Regions from separate parts of the Rhodopila sp. genome, predicted to be linked through region 2. Evidence: riboswitches for the same ligand, from Rfam matches in the RefSeq annotation. Region 2 holds a riboswitch; the other holds the start of a gene.

Region 1 (6,286 bases), 1.1 Mb from region 2:
TAATACACCGTGACCCCGCCCTGGTCAATCGGCGACCTCTTAGGCAACGATCCCGTCGCGCCGCAAGGCGAGGATCTCGGCCTCGGTCCGGCCCAGCGACAGCAGCACCGCATCGGTGTCGGCGCCCGCGGCGGCCGGGAGCGCGATCGGGCCGGGGGCGCCCCCGTTCAGCCGGAACGGCAATCCGGGCAGCGTCATCGCCATCCCCTGCCCGGCCCCAACCTCGCGCCAGACCCCACGCGCCGTGGTGTGCGGATCGGCCACCGCCTCGGGGATGCTGCGCACCCGCCCGGCCGGGACATCGGCCGCCATCAGCGTTGCTTCCCACGCCGCCGCCGACTTGGCGGCGAAGGTGGCGGCGAGTTCGCGGCGCAACGCGTCTGCCTGTGCCAGCCGCGTGGCTCGATCCGCGAAGCGGGGGTCGGTCAGCAGGTCCTCGCGGCCGATCGCGGCGCACAGCCGCCGGTATTGCGGCTCGAAGTTCGCCGCCAGCGCGAGCTTGCCGTCGGCGGTGTCGAACACGCCCGAGGATGGGCTGCCGCTGGCCGGGATGTTGCCCTCGGGACGCGGCGTGACGCCGGCGTTCAGATGCAAGGAGATCGCCGAGCTCATCAGCGCCTGGGCGCAGTCCCACATCGACAGGTCGACGCGCTGGAAGCCGCCGTCCGCGGCGCGTTGCGCCAGTGCCGCCATGACCGCGAAAGCGGCGTACGCGCCGGTGGCATAGTCCACCACCGGTGGGCCGACCCGCAGTGGTGCGGCGTCCTTGGTGCCGGTGACCGACATCAGCCCCGACACCGCCTGGATGATATGGTCGAACGCCGGCCATGGCGCGAACGGACCGACCTGCCCGAAACCGCTGATCGAGGCGAAGACCAACCTTGGGTTCAGTGCCTGCAACGCCTGCTGGTCGAAACCGAGCCGCGCCAGGGTGCCGGGTGTCAGGTTTTCGACGAACACATCGGCGCCTCGCAGCAGGTCGCGCAGGACCGCCGCACCCGCCGGCGTGCGGATATCCAGCCCCAGCATGCGCTTGCCGGCCGCCTGGGTGGCGAAGCCCGCGGCCAGCCCGGCATCGCGCGCGGGACCGGACGGCCCCTGGGTGCGCGACCACTCGCCGCCCGGCAGCTCGACCTTGACGACCTCGGCCCCGAGCAGACCCAGCAGGTAGGTGCAGTATGGGCCGGCGAAGACCTGGGTGAGGTCGATGATGTGCAGACCACGAAGCGGGCCGGACGGCATGGCGGGAGGACCTCCGCGATTTCATTCCGCTGATTGTAGGGTAGGCGGTTTCCGCGGAGCGTTCAAAGCGTGGGGGTCGTTTCAAGGGCTCCGGTTAGCGCAGCGCGGCCAGCGCTCCGATCTTCGGCTGCTCGCGCGGACCCGGATCGAATGGTGTCAGATCGATGAGGCCGGACTCGCCGGTCACCAGGTCCGCCAGCAGGCGCCCGGCAAGTGGACCAATGGTCAACCCGGCGGCGCCTAGGCCGTTGCCAATCGCCAGTCCTCGGATGCCCGGCACCCAGCCCAGCAGGGGCCGGGCGGCGAGCGGACGGAAACCGACCCTGGTCTCGATCGTCGTCGCGGCGCCGAGACCGGGGGCGATACGCAGCGCCTCGGACAGCACCTCGGCCTGGCCGGACGCTGTTACCCGGTAGTCGAACCCGGCGCCGGTTTCTCGGGTCGCCCCGGCAACGATCCGGCCGGCGTCGAACGGCACGATGTAGTGGCTGCCGGGTGGCAGGATCACCGGCCAATCGCTGGTCTGCACACCGTCGAGCCGGAGGTGGACGATCTGACCGCGCTGCGGTTCGACCGCGGTCTCGAAACCGATCGGGCGCAGCAATCTATCGGCCCACGCGCCGGCGGTGACGATCACTCGTTCGGCCGGGACACTGCGGCCGTCGATATCCGCGCCGGCGATGCGGTCGGCTTCGACCGCCAGGGTGGCGTGGCCGCAAGAGAGCTTCGCACCGTGAAATTCCGCCGCCTGCAGCAGGGATGCCGCCAGACGCCTGCCATCGACCCTGGCACCGCCAGCCAGATGAATCGCCCCCAGGCCCTGGCGCAATGGCGGGAACAAAGCTCGCGCCTGCGCCGCGCCGAGGCGGGTGATCCGGCCCATCGCCGCGGCGGCACGCTGTCGCGCCGTACGTTCAAGCGAGCCAAGCTCGTCAGCGTCGCCGGACACCAGCATCGCACCGGATTGACGGTAGCCGAGGTCGCTTGCTCCGGCGTCGTTCAGTGCCGCGATCAGGTCGGGATAGTATTCAGCGCCGGTGCAGTACAGGCGATGGAACGATGCGTCCTCGGTCGCCGATATCCAGGGACACAGGATGCCGGCGCCGGCGGCTGTGGCTCTGCCATCCAGATTGGCGTCGATGACGCTGATTTCGGCGCCCGCTCGCGCGAGGTGGAAGGCCGCGCTGGCTCCCAGCACGCCGGCCCCGATGATGATGATCCGCATGGCCCCTCCCTTCGCTGGCATGACCCAGAGCAGGTTCACGGGTGTGATCTCAGCCCTCCCGTCGAGGGCACCCCGGTGCGGCTTGCAGTTTCGGTGCGGTGGGCCGGATGTCAAGCCGGGCTATACATCGCCCTCCACCGAACGCGGGGAATAGGGCGGCGCCGGCGGCCCGCTGGACGGCGCGGTTGGCTTGGCCGGGCGATCGACCGGGGACGCTGGGGTGAAAGGCTGCGACATACCCGGGCCGGAATGCGATGGCGCAGCGGCAAACGGCTGCGAGCTATGGCCCGAGACCACGGAGCGAACGCACTGCATCATGTTGACTATCGCGACATTGCTGCCTTTCAGGCTCGCCGACCAGGGTCGTTCGCTGCCGGAAGGAAACGCCACCGACATATGCGAGGCAAGGCGCAACTGGTCGATGAAGCCTGTGATGGTGTCGCCTTCGATGCGGAACTCCACCCTGGAGCCAGTGGCCGAGGTGCCCTTAACCCCAATGGCCTTTGCCCGCCACGGTGCCAATTGGTCGAACTGGAACAGGACATCGACCGGTTGCCCATCCGGTATGTTCCAGCCGGTCCTGGCGATCTGGACGATCAGTCCATCGACGCCGTCAAACCATTTGATCAGAAGGATTCGATCCTGGCCGATAATTTCGGCGCCGCAAACGGTCTTGCCGTCCGTGGCGGTTCCCGCGATCGTCTTCCACGCACCGGCTTCGCTGGTGATCGAAACGTTGGCACTGGCGGCGCCAACCAGACCAGCGAGCAGGGCAGCGCTCAATACGAGCCGTTTGAACATCATTGTATTCCCAAAACTGAGAAGATAATGCCTTTTTAGTATTATAATTATATCGCTTTGTAAATCACAATGCTGGGATGATCTGCTGCGCCGCTCCACGCGGTCGATGGAGTGGCGGTCTCGCCTTGGCTGGGCCCGTGTCGTAGCCTGAAGCGCGTAACGAGCGGGTGGCCGAGCATGCCGACAGGTTCAGCTATGACGCTTCCGGCAGGCGCGGACCTGCTGGCCCCGGACGGGTCCGAGGTGCGGGTGCTGTTGTCGCTCGCCGCTGGCAGCATGGCGCATTTTCGTCTGGCGGCCGCACAGGTCAGCCGGGCGGTTCGGCATCGGTCGGTCGAGGAGATCTGGTACGTGCTGTCGGGTGCCGGCGACCTGTGGCGGTCGCATGGCGGCCGCGAGGAGGTTTTCGCGTTGTCCCCCGGTGTGTGTCTGACGATCCCGGTCGGCGTGCGGTTTCAATTCCGTGCGGCGGACGGCGGTCCGCTGGCCGTGGTCGCGGTCACCATGCCGCCTTGGCCCGGCGATAGCGAGGCGGAGGCTGTTGCGGGCAAGTGGCCACCGACGGTGGATGGTTGACCTACTCGGCGCCCCAGCCGCCGTCGATGACCAGGCTCTGCCCGGTCATGAACGCCGAGGCGTCGCTGGCCAGGAACACCACGCCCCCCGCCATGTCCCTTGGCGTGGCGAAACGTCCCAGCGGCGTGCGATCCAGCAGGCGTCTGCCGTGGACATCATGCTCCAGCAGCCCGTGCGTCAGGTCGGTATCGACCCAGCCCGGTGCCAGCGTGTTGACCCGCACACCGCGGGCCGCCCAATCCAGCGCCAGCGCCTTGGTCAGCATTTCGACGCCGCCCTTGGAGGCGCAGTATGGCACCGACCGAGGCAGCCCGCCATGGCCGGCGACGGAGCTGACGTTGATCACCGAACCGCCCTGCCCGATCGCGGTGCCGATGTGCTTGCAGCACAGGAACACGCCGGTCAGGTTGACGTCGATGATGTCCTGCCATTCGGCCAGCGTGGTGCGCTCGATGCCCTTGAAGATGGCGTTCACGCCGGCGTTGTTGACCAGGACGTCGATCCGACCATGGCGCTGCATCACCGTATCGCACAGGCCCTGCACCGCCGCTTCGCGCGCGACATCGGCGGCGACCACGCTCGCCGATCCGCCGATCGCGGCGGCGGCGGCTTCCAGCGTTGCCTGGGTGCGGCCGCTGAGCACCACGGTGGCGCCATGGCGGGCCAGGCCCTCGGCCATGCCGCGGCCGATGCCGCGGCCGGCGCCGGTGACGATGCAGACCTTGCCGGTCAGGTCGAAGTCGTTCACCAGTTGGCTCCATTGCGGGCGATGCGTTGCGCCAGGCTCCAGCGATGCACCTCGGACGGGCCGTCGTAGATGCGGAAGCCGCGCACCTCGTTGAAGATGCGCGCCACCAGGGTTTCGCCGGTCACGCCCTGGCCGCCCAACACCTGGACGCACCGATCGAGCACACGCCACACCGCTTCCGATACGAAGACCTTGGACATCGATGATTCGGTACCGGCGCGCTCGCCCTGATCCAGCAGCCATGCGGTGTGCAGGATCGACAACCGGCTGATGCGGATATCCATCTCGTTGTCGGCGAGCATGAAACCGACGCCTTCGTGGCCGATCAGCTTTGACCCGAACACCTCGCGTTTCATCGCGTAGTCGGTGGCGATCTGGTGCGCCCGCTTCGCCGCGCCCAGCCAGCGCATGCAGTGGGTCAGCCGAGCCGGCGCGAGGCGGACCTGGGCGTAGCGGAAGCCCTTGCCCGGCTCGCCGAGGATATCGCCGGCCGGGATGCGGACGTTGTTGAAGCGCAGCACCGCGTGTCCGCCGGCGAATGAATGATCCAGGCTGTCCATCACGCGGACGATTTCGATGCCTTGGGTGTCCATGTCGGCGAGGAACATCGTTGCGTTGCCGTCTTCGGTCTTTGCCATGATGATGGCGAAGGCGGCGCCGATGGCACCGGTGATGAACCACTTGTCGCCGTTGATGACGTAGTGGTTGCCGTCCTTCACTGCGGTGGTGAGCATGGCGGCGGGGTCGGACCCGGCGCCGGGTGCCGGTTCGGTCATGGCGAAGCAGGACCGGGTCTTGCCGGCGGCCAAGGGTCGCAGCCAGCGGTCCTTCTGTTCGGTTGAGGCGACGGCCTCCAGCAAGTGCATGTTGCCTTCATCGGGGGCGAAGATATGAATCGCGACCGGACCAAGCAGGGAGTATCCGGCTTCCTCGAACACGATTGCCTTGGCGACGTGGGACAGACCGAGGCCGCCGTATTCGACGCCGACATGCGGCGCCACCAGGCCCTCTGCCGCAGCCAACCCCACCAGTTCCTGACGGAATTGCTCGGTTGGACCATGCTCGGTTTGGCGGCTGTCCCGCTCAAGTGGAATGATCCGGTCGCGGATGAAGGTGCGAACGCGCTGCTGCAACTCTTGCAGTTCGGGGGTGAGGGAGAAATCCATGCGGCGATCCTCTGGCGAGGGTTAGAACGGAGGGCCGCCTAAAATGCGCTGCCCTGGGCGATTTCGTGGCTGAATTCCAGGATGCCGGTGCCGATGCCGGTCAGCGGCGCGTAGCGCGCCTCCTGCGTCACGCCGGTGCGGTAGCGCAGGCCAAGCTGCAGGAAAATCACCGCCAGTTTGTACATCGCCAGCACCCGATGGAAGACGAAGTCGGACATGTCCCGCCCGGAGATGCGGGCGTATTCCGCCACTGCCTGCTGGCGCGGACAGAGGCACGCCTCGACCGCGGGCATCTGTTCCATGTCGTGCAAGGCGGGAGGATCGTCGGGATGCACCCAGTATGACAGCAGGGTGGCGAAATCGAACAGCGGATCGCCGCGGGTGCCTTGATCCCAATCGACCACGGCGCGGGGTGAGAGATCGTCCGGGTTAAGGATGATGTTGTTCAGCTTGAAATCATTGTGCAGCAGGCCCGGCGGCCCGTCCGGCACGATATTGGTTTCCAGCCAGTGTCCGACCTGTTGGTGC
Region 2 (6,286 bases):
ACGGCGTCGGGTTTCCGGTCGATACACTCCGCACGATGTGGATGCGACATTTTGACCTGATGGCCGCGACCCGGCTTGCGGTAAAGCCGGGCGCCATTGAATTACTCGATACGCTCGACGAAATCCGGCTTCCCCGTGCGATCGCCACGTCGTCCTCCTTGGGCACGGTGCGGCATCATCTAGTGTCCCGAGTCTGAAGTCCGCCATATCAGGCGAACATCAGCCTCGCGACCCTACCTCTTTCTTTTCAGTGGCCTGCTGATCCCGTACGTCCGCCGCGAAGGTGCGGCGAACTTCTGGGGCAGCACACTAGCCGCCCATGATCTGACTGCGCGGTTCGACGCGATGGTCTCGCAAGGCGACTACCTGGTCGGCAAGCCGGCGGCCGACCCGTATCTGACGGCGGCCAAACGCCTGGGCGTGGACCCGCCGCTCTGCCTGGCGTTGGAAGATGCCTTCAACGGTGCGCGATCCGCCCATGCAGCCGGCATGATGGTCGCGATGGTGCCTGACCTTGGGCTCAACGGATGAAATCCGAGCGCTTTGTTCCGTCGTGGTCGATGACCTGCACACTGTCCTGAGCTTCATTCTGGCCGGATTGGATCGCGGTTAGCGACTCCAGACCGCCAGTTCGGAAAAGTGGCTCGGAAGCAGCCACCATGCCATTCCACCGGCCACCGCGGTGACGACGACCGCCTCCATGGCCGAATCGGCGCGGCACAGCGGCAATCCCCAGGTTCGCCGCAGCGGCCAGGCCAGTCGCAGACCGCGCGGCGTCAGCATGTCGGCGGCCAAATGCGACAGATAGCCGATCGCCAACGCGGCCACGCCGCCGCGCCGATACCCGGCGTGCAGCAGCAGCGCCGCCAGCGCGATAACGGCGATCGCCGAGTGGGTGATCCCGCGATGTCCGAGGGCAGAGGCGATCGCGGTCGAAACCGGACGGGTGCGGCGGCCAACCCAGGATTTCGGATGGTCGATGTCTGGCAGCAGGGACCCGGCAACAGCAAGCGCAAGATAGGCCGGGCCGAGGCTTGGCATATGCAGCCCGGGCGCGGTTGCGACCCACGCCCCGAGGCCGATTATGACGTGCGACCTGGCCATCATCGGAATGAGCTACACTGAGAGGCTCGCGCCCAGCAAGCAACCGCCCGGATCGTGGTCGGGCGTCGCCCCGGTTCGAGACCCTTTGGAACCAACAATTTGGGGTTCACCTTGCTTCGCCGATCCAGCCCATAGAGCAACATCGACCTGGCCGGAAAGAGTCGGGGTGATAAAGTTGCTCGCTCAAACAAAGAGCTAGAGCGCGGTGACTGTTTACGGTCACCCTGAAAGCGCGCTAGTCATTCATTGGACGCATGACTGTTACACGCCTTCAGGCAACGAATAATTAGTTAGCCTGCGAAGGCTGTACAATACAGCAAGTGACGGGACATGTGCTGGAGAATTAGCAAAAACCGCGCAGCCAAGAGGGATAGAGCTGGGTCCGGCTACGATTGAGCGGCGCTTGCGCGCCTTTTTACGTCCTGACTTCTCTGCAGCGATACTCCGCTTTTCCGCCCCCGTCGCATGGCCTCGAAACGCCACGACCCAAGCGTTTGCCACGCTCAGGAAGATACTCTTCGCCGGATTTTTTGACCCAGGGGTTTCTCATCGGGCGGGCTTGATTTGGTGCACGGTCAGCGTGGACCTCGGAGGTGTGACACCTCCGAGGATGTCGTCGTGGCGCTTAAACGCAGGCCCAGCCTGCTCCATGAATGGCAGCGAGAAAACTTGGAACCGAGGTCGGAGTGAGCAATGAGCAAGACAAATTCCGACCATAATCGGCTGCAACCATAAACGGCTGCAGAACCGGTTACCACTAGCATTTGTCGGCGAGCGTTTGCAGATCGACCCGCCGCAATATTTCAGTTTTCCCCAACAGAGGCGTCCCGTGGAAAATTCGAGCCTTGAGTGTGCCATTTGGTTCAAACGCAGCGGAGAGACTGTAGGATTTGCCATTATTAGGATCGAGGATAGTCCCTCTACTCCAGTGTTCATTGTCGTCCGGCAACAGTCCCCATATTATTCGCTTCCCGCATTGATCCGGTCGGAGCGCAGCATTCCCAAGCCATATGATCTTCCCGCAGAGCGCGTTTTGACAATCAAAGATGTCAATCGCCAAGTCATGGATGATCCACGCGCCATTGGTTGATTGGGAGGCTCGGGCCTGTGCCACGGCCAAAAGCGTCAGAATAAACGCTGAAGCCAATTTCATCTTGCCGTCCTTAAGCCACGGGTTGCTCATTCTGCGACCTCCAAATCGCACATCCCTTCCTTGCCAATCATCAGCCCGCTCCGGAATCGCCTGCTTGCCTCGCCGGCAGATCTTCCATCGCCGCAGCGTGCCGGGCCGTCTAAACGCGATGTGGCTCGCATGGCAAGAAGCGGAATTGGACGCGGCCTAGCGGATAGGCAGACGGTCCTTGTTTAATGATGCAGAACAGCCCGTGGCACTTCCCACGCGCGAAGTTGATGGCGTTAGTGACGAGCGGAGACCTGTTCTCACCGATTTTGCCCGCGGCACTTTTCGCGCCCCGCCCGCGCAGCGTACCCGATTGCTGAACACGGGCCGTATGAAACGTCTGCTTCCCTTTGATCGCGGCCTATGCCAAACAATCAGCGTCCAGCCTAATGCGCAAATGAGCTGTTGAAGGGTGGACGCTGTTTTCGGTTCGCGCTATGCGGGTGTAGCTCAATGGTAGAGTCCCAGCCTTCCAAGCTGGCTGTGCGGGTTCGATTCCCGTCACCCGCTCCAGCGCATCCGACGTTTTGTCCCGCTCCGATTTGACTCTGCCGGGCCGACCGCCGCATCCTTCCACATTACCCAGGGGTGCCCCACCAGCGGGCTGAGATATCGCGGCAGACCGGCATAACGGTGGTGCGATGACCCTTGAACCTGATCCGGGTCATGCCGGCGTAGGGACGGGTCGACGCCACAGGACCCTCCATTCCGCCGCCGGCACCCGCTGCCCGCTGCCGCCGGTCACCATGCCGCCGGCTTGACGAAGGAGAGGTCCATGACGGTCCAGTCGAAGTCCACCACGCGCCCAAGTTCGGTGACCACCGGCCCGATTGCCGGGTCCAGCAAGGTCTACAGCAGCCCGGAGGGCCGGCCGGATATCCTGGTGCCGTTCCGCGAGATCGCGCTCGATCCCAGCGCCAAGGAGGAGCCATACCGAGCGTATGACTGCTCCGGCGTCTATACCGATCCGTCGGTGACGATCGATCTGGAGGCCGGGCTGCCGCCGATTCGCCGCGGCTGGATCGCCGGGCGCGGCTTTGACCGGATCACGCCGCGCGCGGTGCGGCCCGAGGACAACGGCAATATCGGCGGCGACAAGCTGGTCCCCGCCTGCCCGGCCGACATGGCGATATTCGGCGGCAAGCCAGGCCAGATGGTCACGCAATACGAATTCGCCCGCGCCGGCATCATCACCGAGGAGATGATCTACGTCGCGCATCGCGAGAACATGGGCCGCGCCAAGATGGTCGCCGGCGCGGAACAGCGGGTCGCCGACGGCGAAAGCTTCGGTGCGGAGATCCCCGCCTTCATCACACCCGAATTCGTGCGCAGCGAGATCGCCCGCGGTCGCGCGATCATCCCGGCGAACATCAACCACCCTGAACTGGAGCCGGTCATCATCGGGCGCAACTTCCTGGTGAAGATCAACGCCAATATCGGCAACTCGGCGGTGACCTCGGGCGTCGCCGAGGAGGTCGAGAAGCTGGTCTGGGCGATCCGCTGGGGTGGCGACACGGTGATGGACCTGTCGACCGGACGCAACATCCACAACATCCGCGGCTGGATCATGCGCAATTCGCCGGTGCCGATCGGCACCGTGCCGATCTATCAGGCGCTGGAGAAGGTCGATGGCGACCCGACCAAGCTGGACTGGGCGGTGTTCAAGGACACCCTGATCGAGCAGGCCGAACAGGGCGTCGACTACTTCACGATCCACGCCGGGGTGCGGCTGCAATACGTGCCGCTGACGGCGAAGCGCGTCACCGGTATCGTATCCCGTGGCGGCTCGATCATGGCCAAGTGGTGCCTGTCGCGGCACAAGGAGAGCTTCCTCTACGAGCGCTTCAACGAAATCTGCGACATCATGCGCAAGTACGACGTGTCGTTCTCGCTGGGCGACGGTCTGCGGCCCGGTTCCAATGCTGACGCCAACGACGCGGCTCAGTTCGGTGAGCTGGAGACACTGGGCGAACTGACCAAGGTGGCCTGGGACAAAGGCTGCCAGGTGATGATCGAGGGCCCCGGCCACGTGCCGATGCACAAGATCAAGGTCAACATGGACAAGCAGTTGCGCGAGTGCGGCGAGGCTCCATTCTACACGCTGGGGCCGCTGACCACCGACATCGCGCCGGGCTACGACCACATCACCAGCGCGATCGGGGCGGCGATGATCGGCTGGTTCGGCACCGCGATGCTGTGCTACGTGACGCCGAAGGAGCACCTAGGGCTGCCCAACCGGGACGACGTCAAGACAGGTGTCATTACCTACCGCATCGCCGCGCACGCCGCCGACCTGGCAAAGGGCCATCCGGCGGCCAAGCTGCGCGACGACGCGGTCAGCCGAGCACGGTTCGAGTTCCGTTGGGAGGACCAGTTCAACCTGTCGCTCGATCCGGACACGGCACGGTCATTTCACGACGAGACACTGCCGAAGGATGCGCATAAGGTAGCGCACTTCTGTTCGATGTGCGGGCCGAAGTTCTGCTCGATGAAGATCACCCAGGATCTGCGGGGCGAAGCCGAGCGAATGGCCGGCCTGGAGGCAAAGAGCGTTGAATTCGTCGAGGCCGGCAAGCAGATCTATCTGCCGGAGCAGGCAGCGGAGTAGGAGCAACGGGGTGGGATGAGCGAACCCAGGGCGGCACTGAAGGCAATCGGCCAGTTGGCCGATGCCGAGATTGATATCGGCAACGCCGCCCTGCAACTCGCGCGCGTGGATGCGCCTGACGCCGACTGGCAGCGAGCGGCGCGCCATCTGTCCAATCTGGCACAAGGCGCGGTCGGGCACGCCGTCGCGATGGAGAAGGAGAACCTGCCGGCTCGGGCCGCTGCGCTGGCCGACCTGCTGACCGCTGAATTCGGCTATGCCGGTGACTTCGAGACCTATAACGACCCGGCCAATGCCAACCTGATCCGGGTCACCGAACGCCGCCGCGGGTTGCCGGTGGCGCTGGGTGTGATCTGGTTGCATGCGGCTCGGGCGGCGGGATGGGGCAGCCATGGGGTCGACTTCCCGTCGCATTTCCTGATCGCGCTGGAAGGGCACAAGTCGCAGGCGGTGATCGACGTGTTCAACGGCGGCCAGGTGATGTCGGCGCGGGATCTGCGGGCGTTGCTGAAACGGGTCGAGGGAGACAAGGCCGAATTGCGGCCTGGCCTGTTGCAGCCGATGAGCACGCGGCGGGTTTTGCTGCGGTTGCAAAACAATATCGTCACCAGGCGACTGGATGCCGGCGACCTACGCGGCGGCCTGCGATGCACCGAGGACATGTTGCTGATCGCGCCCGACCAGGCGGAGCTTTGGCGCCAGGCTGGGGTGATGAACCAGAAACTGGACCAGGTGGCGGCGGCGCGGGATTGCTACCAGCGGTTTCTGGATCTGGTGCCCGAGGGGTCGGTCGCGAACGGGGTGCGGACGCAGTTGGATATCCTGAAAACGATGCTGAATTGAGCGGGCGGTTTTCGTTGTGCGACCGCCTAATTAGGCAGTGGTTGCAACCGGCTCGTTCGTTGGGTTCGAGGGAGAAAATTCAACCGCCGATGAACGCAGCTTCAATCTTGGGGTTGCCGAAATTCAGCAGTAGACAAATCGACAAGCCAGTCGCTTTCAAATAGTTCAAGCATTGCGCCTGGTGAATCTCCGGAGAACCCGCACCGCTCTCAGTTCAACCAGAACGGCATCCTCGATCAGCAAATCAGCGGTAAACGCTCCAACAACAATGCCACGGTAATGAACCGCCATATCATGCTGTTGCCGTACCTGAAGACCGGCTTCACGAAACTCCAGGCTCAGCGCGTTCTGGTAGACCTTTTCAAGAAATCCCGACCCCAGCAGATTGGAAACGGCAAACGCCTTGCCGATGATCTGCCCGCTGATCCGGTCAATCCTATCCGCGTTCATCCGCGGTTGCAAAACTCCCGTCCCGCCAGATTCAAATCGTCCCGACAACCTTCACCCGCGCCCGGCGATGCACTTCGGCCTGCGCGATCACCGGCACGTTC

The links. A riboswitch is a leader RNA that binds a small molecule or an ion and turns the genes downstream of it on or off. The one in region 2 is predicted to bind thiamine pyrophosphate.
Region 1: it holds a riboswitch for thiamine pyrophosphate, as region 2 does, so the genes downstream of both, ACQY4T_RS20370 (NAD(P)/FAD-dependent oxidoreductase) here and thiC (phosphomethylpyrimidine synthase ThiC) in region 2, are expected to answer to the same signal.

Annotation. Positions count from the first base shown of each region.
Region 1 covers NZ_OZ255846.1:4,185,396-4,191,681, forward strand. The annotation lists gene ACQY4T_RS20365 (CaiB/BaiF CoA transferase family protein) at 40-1,242, opposite strand; gene ACQY4T_RS20370 (NAD(P)/FAD-dependent oxidoreductase) at 1,337-2,467, opposite strand; TPP riboswitch at 2,456-2,552, opposite strand; gene ACQY4T_RS20375 (hypothetical protein) at 2,588-3,367, opposite strand; gene ACQY4T_RS20380 (cupin domain-containing protein) at 3,464-3,844, shown strand; gene ACQY4T_RS20385 (SDR family NAD(P)-dependent oxidoreductase) at 3,846-4,592, opposite strand; gene ACQY4T_RS20390 (acyl-CoA dehydrogenase family protein) at 4,589-5,758, opposite strand; gene ACQY4T_RS20395 (phosphotransferase family protein) at 5,797-6,286, opposite strand, start outside.
Region 2 covers NZ_OZ255846.1:24,604-30,889, forward strand. The annotation lists gene ACQY4T_RS00645 (hypothetical protein) at 1-197, shown strand, start outside; gene ACQY4T_RS00650 (HAD family hydrolase) at 346-531, shown strand; gene ACQY4T_RS00655 (metal-dependent hydrolase) at 610-1,107, opposite strand; gene ACQY4T_RS00660 (DUF2147 domain-containing protein) at 1,862-2,287, opposite strand; tRNA gene ACQY4T_RS00665 (tRNA-Gly) at 2,724-2,797, shown strand; TPP riboswitch at 2,859-2,983, shown strand; gene thiC (phosphomethylpyrimidine synthase ThiC) at 3,060-4,892, shown strand; gene ACQY4T_RS00675 (SirB1 family protein) at 4,908-5,735, shown strand; partial or broken gene ACQY4T_RS00680 (GxxExxY protein) at 5,815-6,185, opposite strand; gene flhA (flagellar biosynthesis protein FlhA) at 6,217-6,286, opposite strand, start outside.